DNA from 4 places in the Kitasatospora sp. NPDC101155 genome. Region 2 is predicted to be linked to each of the others. Evidence: riboswitches for the same ligand, from Rfam matches in the RefSeq annotation. Region 2 holds a riboswitch; each other region holds the start of a gene.
The links. A riboswitch is a leader RNA that binds a small molecule or an ion and turns the genes downstream of it on or off. The one in region 2 is predicted to bind cyclic di-AMP.

Region 1 (4,193 bases), on a different contig from region 2:
GCGGGGCCCGGTGGATCCGTAGACGTACGGCGAGCCGATCATCCGCACCGCGGCGGCCAGCGCGGCTGCCCCGCGCTCGGAGGCGGCCGGGGTGGTGCCGAGGTCCAGCCGGTCGGTGCCGCGGGTGGCGCGCCGCTCGGCGTCGTTGGCGTCCTGGACGAGCATCCGGGCCCGCTCGGCCGCGCCCAGGCTGTTGAGCAGCTTCTGGGCCTTGGCCAGCCGCTGCTGGATCTGCTGCTTGTTCTCGGCCAGCGAGCGCCGGGCCTGGTCCAGTTCGGCGAGCTTGCCCGCGGTCTCGGTGCGGCGCTGGTCGAGCCTGCGCTGACGGCTGGCCAGCTCGTGCAGCGTCTCCCGCTGCCGCTCGGCGGCCTGCCCGAGGGTGCGGGCGCGGGCGAGGTAGGACTCGGGGTCACTGGAGAGCATCAGCTGGGCGGTCTGGGTCATCCCGCCGCCGCGGTACTGCGCCCCGGCCACGGTCGCGAGGTCCCCGCGCAGCTGGTTGAGCTGGTCCTGGCCGGCGGCGACCTCGCCCTGCAGGAGCGCAGTCTCGCTCTGGAGCCGCTTCTGCGCCTCCTGCGCGGCGTTGCACTTCTCGGACGCCCGCTCGGCCTCGTCGTACAGCTGCTCGACCTGCGCCTTGACGTCTCTGAGGTCGGGCGTGCCCGGTGCGCCGGGAGCGGCCTGGGCGCTGCCGCCGGCCGTCACACTCAGGGCCGTGGTGGCGGCCGCGGTCAGCACCAGCGCACGGGCGAGCAGTTGGGAACGACGGTGCACGGACATGGCGGCAGCGGCTCCAATCCTGCGGCGCGGCCCCGCGGCCGCGCCCCAATGGGCGGCCGTCGAGCGGGAGTCCGGTGGCAGACGTTAGCGAGTCCGGGCAAGCGAGTCCAAACCCCTCCCAACCCGAATATTTGACCCCTAATCGGACATCCGCCCGAGCCGCCGGAAAAGCCGCAGGCCCGGCCCTCCGCGGTGGAGGACCGGGCCCGAAACGGCCTGGGCGGGGATCAGACCCGCACGATGGAGGCCAGCGGCATGTTGGAGACCGCCTCGTAGCGAACCGAGGCGCCCGGCTTGGGCGCGTGCAGCACCTGGCCGTTGCCCGCGTAGATGCCGACGTGGTGGGCGTCGCTGAAGAAGATCAGCAGGTCGCCGGGCTGGGCCTGGGAGATGTCCGAGCCGATCCGGGTGCCGGCGCCGGCCTGCTCCTGCGAGGTGCGCGGCAGCGACACGCCGACCTGGTTGAACGCCCAGACCATCAGGCCGGAGCAGTCGAAGGAGCCCGGGCCGGTGGCACCCCACACGTACGGGCTGCCGACCTTGCTCGCGGCGGCGGCCAGCGCGGCGGCACCGTGCGAGCTGCCGGGGGCGACCGGCTTGGCAACCGGCGAGGAGGAGGTGGCGGAACCCGAGGAGCCCGAACCCGAGCTGATGTCGGTGCGGCCGCTGTCGCGCGAGGCACGGTCGGCGGCGGCCTGCTGCTGGGCGGCAGCCTTCGCGGCGGCGTCGGCCTGGGCCTTGGCGTCGGCCGCGGCCTTCTCCTCGGCCTGACGGATCGCCTGGCGCTCCTGCTCGGTCAGGGTGTTGAGCAGGTCCTGCGCGGCCTTCAGCTTGTTCTGGACCTCCTCCTTGGAGGTCTTCAGCTGCTGGGTGGTGGACTCCAGCTCGGCGAGCTTGCCCTGGGCCTCGGTGCGGTCCTGGTCGAGCTTGCGCTGCTCCTCCTGGAGCTGCTTCAGCTGGTTCTTCTGGGTGTCACCGGCCTGGTTGAGCGCACCGGCCTGGTTGAGGAAGTTGTCCGGGCTGGTGGAGAGCATCAGCTGGACGGTCGGGGATATGCCGCCGTTGCGGTACTGCTCCCCGGCGATCTCGGCGAGCCCGCCCTGCATGTCGGTCACCTGGGCCTGCTGCCGGGCCACCTGGTCCTGCAGGCCGGAGACCTGCTTCTCCAGGGCCTGCTGCTTCTCCTGGGCGGCGTTGTACTTCTCGGTCGCCTGCTCGGCCTGCCCGTTGAGCTGGTCGACCTGCTCCTTGACCTGGTCCTTGGTCGGCTGCGGGTCGGCGTGCGCGCCGGACTGCGCGGAGAGGGCGACGGCTGCCGCGGCGACACCGGTCAGGATCGAGACACGGGCGCGGCTGGCGGGCTTGGGACGACGATGGGACGCCACGAAGGCGGACTCCTTCTTCCTACGGCCGCCTACCGGGTGAGCTGACGGGTTCGGGCCGGAAGCATGCCCTACGACGCCTCACGGCCGTTCCACCGGCCGACCTGGCGTCGATTCACCCCGGAGGAACGTGGTTCCCCGGCTCCGCTCCGCAGCACCCCCGACCACTGGGCTCCCCTGTCGGACAGTCGCTTCGACCTGCCCCGCTGTTTCGCGAACTCGACGGTAACCACCGCCGCCACCCAGGCTGGGTGATCGACAGTCGGTGGTTCGGGGCACGACCCTAGTAACTGAACCGTGATCCGTTCAAATCCTTGTCAGAAAAAAGACGGAAGATTGCCCGTGTTCTTTTGTGAAAATGACCGATGGTGATCGCCACCGCACGCAAAGCTGATCGGGTCCCGCCGGCCGACCACGGAACAGACAAGCCCGAAGCGCCACCCCCGGTAGGAGGGTGGCGCGGATCACAGGGCCGGAACCCGGACTTTCGGGCGTGTCGGGGCGTCAGACCCGGCGGATCGTGTTGATCGGCATCGCGTCGGCCTTCATCACCTTCACCACGTCACCGGTGTGCGGCGCGTGGACCACCATGCCGTTGCCGATGTACATCCCGACGTGGTGCCGGTCGCTGCCGTAGATCACCAGGTCGCCCGGCTGGGCCTGGTCCAGCGAGGGCACCCGGGTGCCGACGTCGCCCTGCTCCTGCGAGGTGCGCGGCAGCGAGACGCCGGCCTGGGCGTACGACCAGACCATCAGGCCCGAGCAGTCGAAGGTGCTCGACCCGGTGGCGCCCCAGACGTACGGCGAGCCCTGCTTGCTCATCGCCTTGGCGACGGCCACGGCCGCGTAGCCGCTGGCCGGCGGCAGGCTGCTGAGGTCGACCCGGGCGGTGCCGCGCGAGGCGCGGTCGTCCTGCTGCTGCTGGGCCTTCAGCGCGGCGCGGTCGGCGGCGCTGAGCGAGTTCAGCAGGTCCTGGGCGGCCTTCAGCTTCTGGTTGACGTCCGACTTCGCCTGGTTCAGGTCCTTGGTGGTGGAGTCCAGCGAGGACAGGACGGCGGCGGCCTCGGCCTTCTCCTGGTCCAGCCGGCGCTGCTGGTCGAGCAGGCCCTTGAGCGCCTCGGTCTGGCTGGCGCTGGCCTGCTGGACGCTGGAGGCCTTCTCCAGGTAGCCGGACGGGTCGGAGGAGAGCATCAGCTGGACGGACGGGTCGATGCCGCCGGTGCGGTACTGGTCGCCCGCCACCTCGGCCAGACCCGTCTGCAGCTGGGTCATCTGGTCCTGGCTGCGGGCCACCTGGTCCTGCAGCTGGTCGGCCTGCTTGCGGAGCTGGTCCGCCCGCTCCTTGGCGCCGTTGTACTTCTCCGCCGCCTGCTCCTGCTCCTGCTGGAGCTGGTCGATCTGCGCCTTGACGTCGTCCTTGCTCGGCTGCGGCGCCGCGTGCGCGCCCACCTGGGCGGAGAGGGCGACCGCGGTCGCAGCGGCAGCGGTGAGCACGGAGACCCGCGCGCGGCTCGGCTGCTTGGGACGGCGGTGGGAGGCCAAGGGACCGGCTCCTTCTTCCATCGGACTCACCTGATCGGATGAGATTCCGGAAAATAGGTTTGACGCCAGACCCTAGTGAAGATCTATCCGTTTTGCCACTCCCCCGAAGGCGTGAACTCCGGCCCCCACGCTGACTTCACGGGATCCGCACACCCTCGCAAAACGGACACTGCCCGGACTTCACACCGTCCGACCCGAGGTCAGGGCCGGGCCAGCCGGTTCAGCAGCAGCACCGAGGCCACCGGGCGCGCGCCCGCCTTCCGCACGCCCTCCGCGACCTCCCGGTCGGTGGACACCACCACCACCGGACGGCCCTGCGGCTCGGCCCGCACCAGACGACGGATCAGCTCGTCCGCGGTCTCCCCGGTCCGACTGAACCGTACCCGAACCCCGCGCGGTGGCGCCATGATCACCGGAACGTCCAGGTCCTGCCCGTCGAACACACAGGTGACCTCCGCCTGGGTGCGCTGGGCCAGCATCGCCAGCCCG
Region 2 (4,193 bases):
GCCGGTCCCGCCCGGGCGGACGCCGCGCCCCTGACGACGTGTCGTCCGGTCGGCTTGAGTTCGAGCGCACTCCAAGTCCTACGGTTCCTGCCGTGGTCACCGGCCGGACGGTCGGGACCGGGTACGAGGAGAGGACAGGCGCCATGGGTGTTCCCGCGAACAAGACCGGTCTGCGGCAGGAGCGGTTCGACCGGGGCATGGAGATGCTCACCCGGGTCGACGGCGAGCGCGGCCTGCTGCCGGTCGCGACGGGCTGACGGCCCGCCGCGACCGGCGCGGCGGCCTGGTCTCAGCGCTGGGACTCGTAGGCGAAGACCGTCTTGCCGACGGCCGTCTGCAGCGGGGTCAGGCGGTCGACGAGCTGCTGGCGGTCGGTGCCGCGGCCGTCGGACCACTGGCCGAGGGTGGCCAGCATCGCGCGGCCGGCGCCGCTGAAGGCCTGGACCATGCCGCTGTCGGCGGGCAGGACGGGCAGCCCGGAGGCGGGCGGCGGGGCCTGGGCCCCGACCTCGAAATCCTCGAACTCCATGGAGAGTTGGGTGACCAGGTGGACGGTGTCCACCGGGTCCTCCATGGTGAACAGGGCCAGGTTGAACTGGTTGTTCTGGGGGTCCTTGTAGAGGGCGATCTGTTCGCCCAGGCAGCCCTTGCTCGCCTTGATCAGGGCGATCAGCCGGGGGCCGACCGAGTCGGGCTCAGTGCACGAGGCCAGGGTCGCGGAGCCGACCTTGGTGTAGACGGTGCCGTCGGCCGCCTTCACCTCGGCGGGGAAGACCTGGTCCAGCGGGATCTGGGGGCGGCCTGCGGCTGCCGGGGCGTTCGAGGCGGTCCGGCCGGTCGGGGCGGCCCCGGTGGACTCGGCGGCGGCGGGGGCCGCGGTGACCGGCGCGGAGGTCTGGGCGGCCGGGGCGGTGGTGTCGCCGGAGGGCTGCGTGACCTCGATGCCGAGGACGGTCAGCGCGGCGGCGCCGACGGCCAGGGCGGCGTTGCGCGGCCAGACCCGCTTGGGCGGCGGCTCACTGGCCCGACGGTGCGCCTCCTCCTCCATGGCCACGGACTTGACGAAATCGTCCCACTGCTCGTCATCGGACTTGCCCTGGCCTGCGCCCGGGTCGTTGTTTCGCATACCGACGCACCATAGTGATCATGACTGACACATCCAGCCCACGAACGATCACATCTTGATCAACTTGTGGCGTCCGGGCCGTGCGGGGGCGGCGGCCGGGAAGTGGGTGTGGGCGGCGTCGCCGGCCGGGTGGTCCCGGGCCTGCGCGACCGCCTGCTCGGCGACGCCGAGCAGGCGGTGATTCGGGAGAACTACGCGCGGGTGCGAGCGACCCTCGACTGGATCGAGACCGCGGTCGACACCGGGAAGGTCGACATGGGCGGCGAGCCGTCCCGCCCGCTCCGGGGTGAGTAGGCGATGCCCCGCGCCTCCGAGCGCGGTCGGCGACCGCCGAACGGCACGCCGACACCGTCCGCAGGGTCCTCTTCGAGGCCCGCCCCGCCGGGCCGACCGCCCGCGTCCACCGGGCCGGGGCGATCCCGCTGCGCCCCGGCCCGGTGGCACCGCTGCGGGGCGGTACGGCGTAGGGCCCGGTGGATCGGGGTTCGTGGTCAGGGGCCTCGCCCTACGTCCTTGACGGACGGGTCAGTTGGAGAAGTCCTGGGTGAGCCAGACGGTTCCACTGGCATCCCGGTGGACGGCGATGCCGATGTGGGTGAACTCGCTGCTGAGGATGTTCTTGCGGTGGCCGTCGTTCGGCGGCGTCTCGTTCAGCATGTCCTGGGTCAGGCTGACCGCCATGGCGGCGATGTCCTGGGCCGAGGTGGAAACCCCGTTGCCGTAGCCTATGTTCTCCCCGGCGGCGTTCCACTGGACGCCTGCGGCCGTCTCCCGCGCCCCCAACTCGGCCTCGCCCGGGCACTGGTGGGACATGCCGCAGCCGCCGGCCATCGTCTGGTCGTGGGCCCCGGCGCTGCTGGTCAGCCCCGACGTGATGGTGTAGGCGGGCAGACCCTGGGCGGCCCGCGCCTGGTTGATCAGTTTGAGGACCTGCTGCACGGCGTCCGAGCTCGAACCGGTCTGCGCGGCCGGGGCGGTGGGCGTGGCCGCGGGGGCGGGGGCGTGCGTGGCCGGGGCGGACGGGGACGACGACGCAGACGGGGACGACGGCGCGGACGGGGACGACGGCGCGGACGTGTGGGACGCCGGGGTCGGGGCCGGAGCGGAGGGCCGCGCCGAGTGGGAGCCCTGGGACTCGCCACCGGAACGCGCGGTCGCGGATTCCGGGGCGCGGGAGGCCGGGACGGACGGCGACGGCGAGGGGAGCGAGGCTTCGGCCGGGGCCGGAGCGGAGGGCCCTGCGGCCTGCGGGTCGGCCTGGTGGCGGTGCTGACCGTCGGAGTCGCTCTGGTTCCGGTGCTGGTGGTGCTCCTGCCACCCGGCGTGGCTCGCGTACGTGTGGGAGCCGGGCACGGCGGAGGCTCCGCTCGCGCTCAGCAGCGGCAGCATGAGGCCGGCGCCGGCGATCCCGGCGGTGGCGGCCAGACGCGGGGTGTGTCTCCGGCGCGCACGGCGATGCCGGCCGATACCTGAAGTCAGCATGGGGCGTCCCTCTGCGACGCCTGCGAGGTGAGCTGTCGGGTTCGGGCCGTGAGGTAGCCCGGCCGCACGCAGCGGCTTCACCCCTAGCCGCACCCGTCTCGTCCGCGAACGGACCGAGCAGGGCGCGGCGAACTACCTGGTTCCCCCGCTCCTGCCCGGTGCACTGCTCGACGTCCGGCCGACCGGTGGACAGGACTCGGCGTCCCGGCGGCAGGGTCCGCAGGTGCGAACAGGTTGCACGCTAGGCAGATCGGCCCGGAAGACACAAGTTCGTATCATGCACATCACATGGACATTCGGCGAAGATCTGATGGAATGCCAAATTAGCTGACAAAGCGCAGCATAATCACCCTAATCGGACAACTCTCCCGGCTGTCGATGCCGGGCGCGACGGCCGCCGCCCCCCGCCCGGAGTACTCCCGAGACCCGCTGCCGCACCAGATCCACCCCCACGATCTCGACTCGCACCTCCTCCCCCACCTCGGCGACCACGCCCTCGGTCTCCACCTCGATCCCGGCGAGCTCCGCCCCCGAGCGGATCTCCCCGACCGCGAGCCCTCGCAGAAGTGCCCACGCCTGGTCGCCCGGTGTGGGGTCGGTCCGCCAGCGGGCGCGCAACACGCCGTCGGGGTCGGGCAGTACGGCCGTGAGCAGCGGCTTGCGGTCGTCCGTACAGCAGGAGAGCAGGGCTGCGGCCCGGGCCCCGGCGGCCAGCTCGGCCAGGTCAGCGGGCTCCGGCTCCTCGGTGCCCATGCTGCTGATCCGGCCCTGCGCGTCCTCCCAGACCAGCTCGGCCGGGCCGTCCTGGGGGAGGTCGGCCAGCACTGCGGCGACATCGGTGCTCAGGTCGGGCCAGACGGAGAGCATGGCCCGCGGCGCGAGGCCGGCCCGTACCGTTTCGAGCGTGTCGGGTGTCAACCGGTGCCATCGGGTGGCGTTGTGGAGGTAGCCCTCCTCCAGGAGCAGCGACTGTTCGAGCAGCAGGTGGCGCAGCCGGGCCCAGAAGGTCTCGTCGGCCGGACGCTGTTCGTCGGAGCGTTCCTCGGGCTCGTACGGGGAGGCGCTCAGTGGTTCGGGGAAGAGGCCGAGCGCCCGAGTCCGTTCCACCGCCCGGGGGCACGGCACCCGGCTGCCCAGGTACATGTACAGGTCCCACCCGATGTGGACCTCGAACCGGCCGGCCGCCTCCAGCCGGCAGTAGAACCCGTCCCCGCGCAGCATCCCGCGCACCACCTCCACGGCGACCGAGAGCGGGATCTCCTCGCCGTCGTGGTACGGGGACGGGGCGTGCGGCTCCCGGACGGCCAGCCGGGTCACCCCGCTCTCGCACGCGAAGTCCTCGACGGCGCGCAGGTACGCGGCTTCGACCGGACCGTGGTCGCTCTCGCTGTCCTCGGTACCGACGTAGTGGCCTCGCTCGTCGCGGTCGGCAGGGTCGTACTTGGTCACTCGGTACACGTACTCCACCGGGCTCACGGTATCCCCGCAGTCGGCCCGCGCAGCACCCGTACCCCAGCACGTACGGCAGCCTGCCCGGCGACCGCGAGGCCTTCGAGCGGGATCTGACTCACGAACAGGTCCGGGG
Region 3 (4,193 bases), on a different contig from region 2:
GTCGGCTCCTCCGCGATGCCGCACAAGATGAACACCCGCTCCTGCGAGCGTGTCAACGGCCTGGCCGTGATCCTGCGCGGCTACGCCTCGATGACCGGCGAGCTGGCCGGCGACCAGTGGAACGAGGGCGACGTCTCCTGCTCGGTGGTGCGCCGGGTCGCGCTGCCGGACGCCTTCTTCGCCTTCGACGGCCTGCTGGAGACCTTCCTGACCGTCCTCGACGAGTTCGGCGCCTTCCCGGCCGTGGTCGAGGCCGAGCTGGACCGCTACCTGCCGTTCCTGGCCACCACCAAGGTGCTGATGGGCGCGGTGCGCGCGGGCGTCGGCCGGGAGACCGGGCACGAGGTCATCAAGGAGCACGCCGTCGCCTCCGCGCTGGCCATGCGCGCGGGCGCCCGGGAGAACGAGCTGCTGGACCGGCTGGCCGCCGACGAGCGGATCCCGCTGGACCGGGCCGCGCTGGACGCGCTGCTGGCCGACAAGCTGTCGTTCACCGGTGCGGCCGGGGCGCAGGTCGCCGAGGTGGTCCGCCTGGTGGAGGCCGTCGCGGCGGCCTACCCGGAGGCGGCCAAGTACGCTCCGGCCGACATCCTCTGACGCTTCGTCAGTTGTCCGACGAGGGCCCTGCCACCGTTCCGGTGGCGGGGCCCTCGGGCGTCTTGGTGTGTCCGGGGTCGAGCGGCGGGGTGGTGGTGGCGCAGGGCCAGTCGCAGTTCGGCTCGGCCACCGGGTGCTCCTGGGGGGCGAGCACGTTGCCCCGGACGGTGGCGAAGGCGATCAGCCCGCCGCCGACCAGCAGACCCGCGCAGATCAGCATCGCGGTGTGGAAGGCGGAGTCCACCGAGGACGGCACCCGGTAGGCATCGCCGCTCAGGCCGGCCAGCGCCGGGAGGGCGGCCACCGCGAGCAGGCCGGCCGCGCGGGCGGCGGCGTTGTTGACGCCGCTGGCGATGCCCGCGTGCCGTACATCGACGGCGGCCAGCACCGTCGCGGTCAGCGGTGCGACCAGCAGGGCCATCCCGCTGCCCATCACCGCGACGGCGGGCAGCACGTCCGCCCAGTAGGAGGAGCCGGGGCCGGTGCGCAGCATCAGCAGCACCCCGGCGGCGCAGAGCAGCGGGCCGACGGTGAGCGGGATGCGCGGGCCGATCCGTTTGCCGAGGCGGCCGGCGCGCGCCGACAGGGTCAGCATCAGCACCGTGATCGGCACCAGGGCGAAGCCGGAGACCAGGGGCGAGAAGCCGGACACGATCTGCAGCTGGACCACCAGCAGGAAGAACACCCCACTGAAGGCCGCGTAGACGCAGAGGGTGACCAGGTTCACGGCGGTGAACAGCCGGGACGAGAACAGTCCGAGCGGCAGCATCGGATCGGGTGCGCGGCGCTCGACGGCGACGAAGGCGGCGCCGAGCAGCAGGCCGATCGCGCCGGTGAGCCAGACGGCGGGGGACAGGCCCTCCCCGGCGGCGGTGAGCGCGTAGGTGATCGCGCCGAGGGCGAGTGCGGCGAGCAGCGCGCCGGGCACGTCGAAGCGGCCGGAGGCGGACTCGTCGCGGCTCTCCGGGACGTAGCGGGAGGTGACCGCGATCACGGCGGCGGCCAGCGGCAGGTTCAGCAGGAAGATCCAGCGCCAGCCGGGGCCATCCACCAGCCAGCCGCCGAGGAAGGGGCCGATGGCCGCGGACACCCCGCCGAGACCGGACCACAGGCCCACCGCCGCCGAGCGGTCGTCAGGATGGAAGACGGCCTGGAGCATGGCGAGCGAGCCGGGGGTGAGCAGCGCCCCGCCGATGCCCTGGACGGCGCGGGCGGCGATCAGCACGTTGATGTTCGGGGCGACGGCGCAGGCCGCGGAGGCGGCGGCGAACCAGACCACGCCGATCAGGAAGACCTTGCGCCGTCCGTACCGGTCGCCGAGCGCGCCGCCGAGCAGGATCAGGCCCGCCAGCGTGAGCAGATAGGCGTTCAGCGTCCATTGCAGGGACGCCAGGGAGGCGCCGAGGTCGGCGCCGATCCGGGGCAGGGCGACGTTCACCACGGTGCCGTCGAGCATCGCCATGCTGGAACCGAGCACCGTTGCCAGGAGAACCCAGCGGCCCTGCGCGGTGCCCAGGCGCAGGGTGCCGGCCGTTGAGGTGGCCACGGCCTGATCCTGCGCCCGGCAGGGTGCACGTGACAAGGGTCACCGGGCGGTGTGTCCGGGGTGGGCAGTGCGTGAGCGGACGGTCGCACTGGGCCACCGAGGTCGGCGCAGCGTCGTGGATCAGTGGCGTCGAGTGAATGGATTGTGTACGCACCGTACGGCGGGCCATGCGGAGGGTGACCGCGCCGCGGGGGGTTGTCGCTGGTTCAAGAGATCGACATTGCTTCACCCGAACGGATGGGTTTTAGTTCAGCGACCACCCAGCCAGCCTGGGTGGACCCACCGGGTGGAACGCCGAGTCCTGCCGCTGCCCAGTGGTTCGAACTGAGCTCTGCACGGCAGGAGCGGGGGACCCACAGGTAAGTCGCCGGACCGGAGTCCGCGCTGTTCAGCGCGAACGTCCAGGACCGGCTTGGGGTGAAGCCGCGCATGCGGCCGGGCAGCTCCAGCCCGAACCCGACAGCTCACCTCGCAGGCGTCGGAGAGGAATCCCATGCCTGCTCAGGCTCGTCGTATCGCCGTGCCCCGCGCCGCCCGCATCGGCATCGCCGTCGCCGTCACCGGTGTCTCCTTCGCCCTGCCGCTCGTGACCACGATGAGTGCCCAGGCCCACAATGCCCCGGCCGCCTCGGTCGCGCAGCACGCCGCCGCCGTGGACGCCGTGTCGGCCGCCCCGGCCGCCGCCCACGACGGCTACCTCGTCGTCGGCGGCGACAGCCTGTCCAGGATCGCCGACGCCCGGAACGTCGAGGGCGGCTGGCCCGCGCTGTACGAGCAGAACCGCTCGGTGGTCGGCGCCGACCCGAACCTGATCTTCCCGGGTCAGTGGCTGTCGCTCGCGGCCCACGCCGACGCGGCCGCCGAGCCGGTCGCTCCGGCCGAGCCCGCGGCCCCGGCCGCTCCGGCTGCCCCGGTCACCCAGAGCGCCGCCGCTGCCGCAGACGCTCAGGTGCAGGTTCAGACCGAGGTCGCCAAGCCGGGCGTCCAGGTCCAGACCCAGATTCAGAACGCCGCTCCGGCCAAGGCCGTCACCGCCGCCCCGGTCGCCGCCACCGTCGGCTATGTCGCTCCGCTGGCCAACCCGGTGCCGGGCGAGGCCTACGGCGTGGCCGGCTCGATGTGGGCCTCCGGCCACCACACCGGCCAGGACTTCGTCGCCTCCACCGGCACTCCGGTGCGCGCGGTCGCCAACGGTGTCGTGGTGAAGGCCGGCAACGGTGGTGCCTACGGCAACCAGGTCGAGATCAGGCTCGCCGACGGCAGGTACGCCCAGTACGCGCACCTCTCCGTGGTCGGTGTGAAGATCGGTCAGACCGTCACCGTCGGCCAGCGGCTCGGCCTCTCCGGCGCCACCGGCAACGTGACCGGCCCGCACCTGCACTTCGAGATCCGCACCGGGTCGGAGTACGGCTCGGACATCAACCCGGTCGCCTACCTGCGGGCGCACGGCGTCGCGCTCTGACGCTGCGCAGACCCTGTTCGGACCCCGCGCTGACCGCGGGTTTCAGGAACCACCGCTGGTGCGGGGCGAATCGACCGCCCGGGATGGTCATGTCGGGTGACCGCTCGACCGGGTGATCGCCGCACCGGTGGACATGGGCGCGGGACACGCCCAGGGCCGGCCCGGCTTCGCGAGGACCCCTCGTGGAGCCGGGCCGGCCGTTGCCGTTCGCGGCTCCGGGGGAGTTCGAGTGGTCGGGATCGCGCCGGCGCCGGCGGCCGGAGCGGTACGCGCGGATGGGGCGGATCGTGCTGGAGGACGCCGTCGAGCGGTGACGCCCGGGCGCGGTCAGTTCCGGCGGACGGGCAGGCCGTGCTCGGCGGCGGCCAGCAGCTCGTGCATCCGGTGCCCGAAGTCCTCGGTGTCGCCGGCGGGTTCGGGGAAGACCAGGCGGACGTCGCGGTGGCCGTGCGGGTGGTCCAGACGCAGTACCAGGCCGTAGCGGTCGAGGGCGAGCGGGCGGATGTCCGGGTGCCCGGCGAGCAGGGCCGGGTCGAGCAGGCCGGTGAGCAGGTCGAGGGCGTCGGCGTGCTCGTCGGCCAGGTGGGT
Region 4 (4,193 bases), on a different contig from region 2:
GCTCGCCGTACCCGCGACCGCCGGGCCCGAGTCCCGCTCGGTCGTCGAGGAACTGCTCTCGATCGTCCGCAGCGAGCACGCCGGCGTCCGGGCCGCGGTCGGCTACCTCCCGACCGACGGCGCCGAGAGCGAGAGCGAGGACGACCGCACCGTCGCCGAGCTGCTGGCCGAGGCCGCCGAGGCCGGCCTGGCGGCGCCCGTCGTGGTGCCGCTGGTACCCGGGCCGCACGACTTCCTGACCGGGCTTCACGCCCTCGCCGCCGAGTACGGCGCGACCGTCACCGACACATTGGGCCCGCACCCGCTGCTGGCCGAGGCCGTGCACGTGCGGCTGTCCGAGGCCGGGCTGGCCCGGGCCGACCGAGCCCGGCTGTTCGCCATCGCGACCGCCGCGGACGGCGTGGTCCTGACCACCGTCGGCGGCGCGGACGCGGCCGCCGCGGCCGGCATCACCGGCGTGCTGCTGGCCGCCCGACTGGCCGTTCCGGTCGTCGCCGCGGCGCTCGACGTCCCCGGCTCGGTGGCCGACGCCGTCAACCACCTCAAGGAGACCGGCTCCCAGCGCCCGGCGCTGGCCCCGCTGGTGATCGGGCCCGAGGCGGACTCGGAGCTGCTCGCCACGGCCGCCGAGGAGACCGGCTGCCCGTCGGCCGCGCCGCTGGGCGCCTACCCGACCGTCGGCCAGCTGATCGCCTCCACCTACCTGGCCGCACTGCCGACGCCGACGCCGGAGGAGCTGGCCCAGGCCGAGGCGGAGGCCGCGGCCGCCGCCGGGGCCGAGGAGGGCTCCCGCGGCGCCCACGCGGCCGCCCAGGGGCCCGTGGAGGCCTAGCCGGACGCCCGCAACCGCCTTTAGCACCCTCCCGCGTACCGAAGGGCCCGGAACGATCGCGTTCCGGGCCCTTCGGCTTGCCGTCGGCCTGCCCCGCGGCTCGCCCTTTTCCGCCACTCCTCCGCCCGCCCCCGCCTTCGGCTCGCCCGCAGCTTGTCCGAGCAGGGGAATTACGGGAGGTATGAGCGATATCAGAAGATAGAGCATAATGTCCGTTTTGTCGCTTTTTGGAGGAAATGCCGGGCCGGATTCCGGCGCTCGATTCACGGCCACTCCCCTATTACGATCGGCGCGCCACCACACGCTTCCACGCTCCGTCACTTCACTTCTGAAGCGGAGACAATTGCGGGAATCCACAGCGACATTGCCGAAAAACGATCATTTACGATCATGATTCGTGTCCGATTTGGCAGCTTCCGCTAAACCGTGATGCGCATCACAGATATTTGCAGTTTGAACTTAAGTCTGCTTAACGTGCTCCTCGTTCGTGACCACACGAACCCAGTTCATCCGCAACGCCGAGTCCTGCCGTCGGATGTCCTGGCAGCGCGAAAACGCATCACGGCAGGAGCGGGGGAACCACAGGTAAGTCGCCCCGGGCCGTTCCTCGGAACGGTCCAGGGCTAGGGGTGAAGCCGCGCCCACAGCGCGGCCGGGCAACTCCAGCCCGAATCCGACAGCTCACCTCGCAGGCGTGGGAGAGGACCGCGTCTTCATGCTGCCCACCAACGGCACCCGCCTGTCCGGCCGTACCCGTCGCGTGATCGCCGCCCTCGGCGTCGCGGGCGTCGGTCTCACCGTCCCGTGCCTCACCACCGGCACCGCCAACGCCGCCCCCGTCGCCACCTGGGACAAGGTCGCCCAGTGCGAGAGCAGCGGCAACTGGAGCATCAACACCGGCAACGGCTTCTACGGCGGCCTGCAGTTCACCTCCAGCACCTGGGCCGCCTTCGGCGGTACCGCGTACGCCCCGCAGGCCAACCAGGCCACCAAGGACCAGCAGATCGCCATCGCCGAGAAGGTCCTCGCCTCGCAGGGCCCCGGCGCCTGGCCCGTCTGCTCGGTCCAGGCCGGCCTCACCAAGGGCGGCGCTCCGGCCGCCGTCGACACCTCCGCCGGCACGGCCGCCAAGCCTGCCGCCAAGCCCGCGCAGAACCAGGCCCCGGCCCCGGCCCCGGCCGCGAAGCCCGCCACGCCGGCCGCGCCCGCCCAGCAGCAGGCGCAGTCGTCCACCGACTACACCGTCGTCGAGGGCGACTGGCTGTCCTCGATCGCCGCGAAGAACAACGTCCAGGGCGGCTGGCAGCACCTGTACGACCTCAACCGCGCCACCCTGACCGAGGGCCCGAACACCATCTACCCGGGCCAGCACCTGACCTTCGGTGACGGCGTCAAGGCCCAGGCCGACAAGTCCTCCTCGTCCACCTCCGGCTCGGACTTCGGCTGGTTCAACCGCTCCCAGAAGGCCGGCCAGGCCGCGAACGGCGGTGTCGTGAACGCCAAGCCGACCGCCCTGACCCAGGCCTCGAAGCCGGCCGCCAAGCCGGCTGCCAAGCCGGCTGCCAAGCCGGCCGCCCAGGCCGCCACCGGCAGCATGGCCGCCGCGGTGTCCTTCGCCGAGTCCAAGGTCGGCCAGGCCTACGTCTACGGCGGCACCGGCAACGGCGGCTGGGACTGCTCGGGCCTGACCCAGGCCGCGCTGCGCGCCGCGGGCATCAACATCCCGCGCGTCGCCGCCGACCAGGCCGCCGCCAGCACCCACGTCTCGCTGGACAGCCTGCAGCCGGGCGACCTGCTGTTCTGGTCGAACAACGGCCAGAACTCCGGCGTGTATCACGTCGCGATCTACATCGGCGGCGGCAAGTACGTCGAGGCCGCCAACCCGAGTTCGGGCGTGCGCGAGCAGACCATCGCCAACTGGGCCCCGGACTTCGCCGGCCGGGTCTGAGCAACGGCCCACGGGCCACGGGCGCACGGGCCACGGGCCCACAGCTGACGGACAACAGAGAACAGCTGACAGGTAGCAGATTTCAGATAACAGATTTCAACATCTGTCAGCCGTCGTCCGAACGCTGACCACCCGCCACCCCCGGGGAGAGTCTGGTCGCTCCTCCCCGGGGGTTCCGGCGTATTCGCATGGTGAAACCCCGGCCCGACGGGCATGCTGCTGCTCTGCACCCGAGGAGGAATCACCATGGCCCAGGTCACCGTCACCCTCGACGCGAACCTCGCGATAGACGCGATGCTGCTCTCCGGCACCAAGAGCCCGCAGGACGCGGTCGAACTGATCCTGCGCGACTACCTGGCCCGCGGCCGCCGCACCGAGACCCGGACCGGCGACGCGGCCGACGGCCACCGGCTCACCGCCGACCGCCCGGCCACCCAGGAGGGCTGACCGGACAGCACGGTCGAGCAGACGCACGCCGACGGGCCCCGGAGAGCAACCGCCCTCCGGGGCCCGTCGGTCGAGCACCGCCATCCGGTACCGGGGTCAGCGCGCGCAGGCCCCTGTGGACCCCCGCATCACCAGCTCCGGCTGGAACATGAACTCCCCGCGCTGGGCGGCGTTCCCGCCGACCTCCTCCAGCAGCGCGTCCACCGCCGCCGTGGCCATCGCCTCGACCGGCTGGCGGATCGTGGTCAACGGCGGCTCGGTGAAGGCGATCAGCGGCGAGTCGTCGAAGCCGACCACCGACACGTCCTGCGGCACCGACAGCCCGCGCTGCCGCACCGCCCGGATCGCCCCGAGCGCCATCATGTCGCTCCCGCAGACGATCGCCGTGCAGCCCTTGTCGAGCAGCGCACCGGCTGCCGCGTGCCCGCCCTCCACGCTGAACAGCGTGTGGTGGACGAGTTCCTCCGCCTCCTCCTGGCTGCGCCCGAGCACCTCGCGCATCGCGGCCGTGAAGCCCTCGATCTTGCGCAGCACCGGCACGTACCGCCGCTGCCCGACCGCGAGCCCGATCCGCTCGTGCCCGAGTTCGGCCAGGTGCTGGACGGCCATCCACATCGCGGCCCGGTCGTCCGGCGAGATGAACGGCGCGTCGATCCGCTCGCTGTAGCCGTTGATCAGCACGAACGGCACCCCGCGCCCGGCCAGCCGGGCGTAGCGGTCGTGGTCGGCGGTGCTGTCGGCGTGCAGCCCGGAGACGAAGACGATGCCCGCCACGCCCCGGTCGACGAGCATCTCGACCAGTTCGTCCTCGGTGGACCCGCCCGGCGTCTGGGTGCACAGCACCGGCGTGTAGCCGTGCCGGCTGAGCACCTGCTCGATCACCTGCGCCAGCGCGGGGAAGATCGGGTTGCTCAGCTCCGGCGTGATCAGCCCGATCAGCCCGGCGCTGCGCTGGCGCAGCCGGGT

Region 1: linked by a shared signal. The riboswitch ahead of ACIRYZ_RS05370 (NlpC/P60 family protein) and the one ahead of ACIRYZ_RS27630 (CAP domain-containing protein) in region 2 are both predicted to bind cyclic di-AMP.
Region 3: linked by a shared signal. The riboswitch ahead of ACIRYZ_RS36140 (peptidoglycan DD-metalloendopeptidase family protein) and the one ahead of ACIRYZ_RS27630 (CAP domain-containing protein) in region 2 are both predicted to bind cyclic di-AMP.
Region 4: linked by a shared signal. The riboswitch ahead of ACIRYZ_RS02630 (transglycosylase family protein) and the one ahead of ACIRYZ_RS27630 (CAP domain-containing protein) in region 2 are both predicted to bind cyclic di-AMP.

The regions. Positions count from the first base shown of each region.
Region 1 is NZ_JBIWPN010000003.1:141,583-145,775, reverse strand. Features, by position in the region: gene ACIRYZ_RS05375 (NlpC/P60 family protein) at 1-780, opposite strand, end outside; gene ACIRYZ_RS05370 (NlpC/P60 family protein) at 1,008-2,165, opposite strand; cyclic di-AMP (ydaO/yuaA leader) riboswitch at 2,176-2,329, opposite strand; gene ACIRYZ_RS05365 (NlpC/P60 family protein) at 2,667-3,704, opposite strand; gene ACIRYZ_RS05360 (NYN domain-containing protein) at 3,905-4,193, opposite strand, start outside.
Region 2 is NZ_JBIWPN010000021.1:56,303-60,495, reverse strand. Features, by position in the region: gene ACIRYZ_RS27640 (hypothetical protein) at 290-1,126, opposite strand; partial or broken gene ACIRYZ_RS27635 (DUF6192 family protein) at 1,247-1,420, shown strand; gene ACIRYZ_RS27630 (CAP domain-containing protein) at 1,652-2,608, opposite strand; cyclic di-AMP (ydaO/yuaA leader) riboswitch at 2,611-2,779, opposite strand; gene ACIRYZ_RS27625 (RNA-binding protein) at 2,960-4,075, opposite strand.
Region 3 is NZ_JBIWPN010000040.1:35,460-39,652, forward strand. Features, by position in the region: gene purB (adenylosuccinate lyase) at 1-597, shown strand, start outside; gene ACIRYZ_RS36135 (MFS transporter) at 605-2,143, opposite strand; cyclic di-AMP (ydaO/yuaA leader) riboswitch at 2,456-2,634, shown strand; gene ACIRYZ_RS36140 (peptidoglycan DD-metalloendopeptidase family protein) at 2,637-3,605, shown strand; gene ACIRYZ_RS36145 (hypothetical protein) at 3,788-3,919, shown strand; gene ACIRYZ_RS36150 (DUF2470 domain-containing protein) at 3,933-4,193, opposite strand, start outside.
Region 4 is NZ_JBIWPN010000002.1:15,071-19,263, forward strand. Features, by position in the region: gene ACIRYZ_RS02625 (hypothetical protein) at 1-832, shown strand, start outside; cyclic di-AMP (ydaO/yuaA leader) riboswitch at 1,339-1,540, shown strand; gene ACIRYZ_RS02630 (transglycosylase family protein) at 1,527-2,780, shown strand; gene ACIRYZ_RS02635 (hypothetical protein) at 3,027-3,227, shown strand; gene ACIRYZ_RS02640 (LacI family DNA-binding transcriptional regulator) at 3,324-4,193, opposite strand, start outside.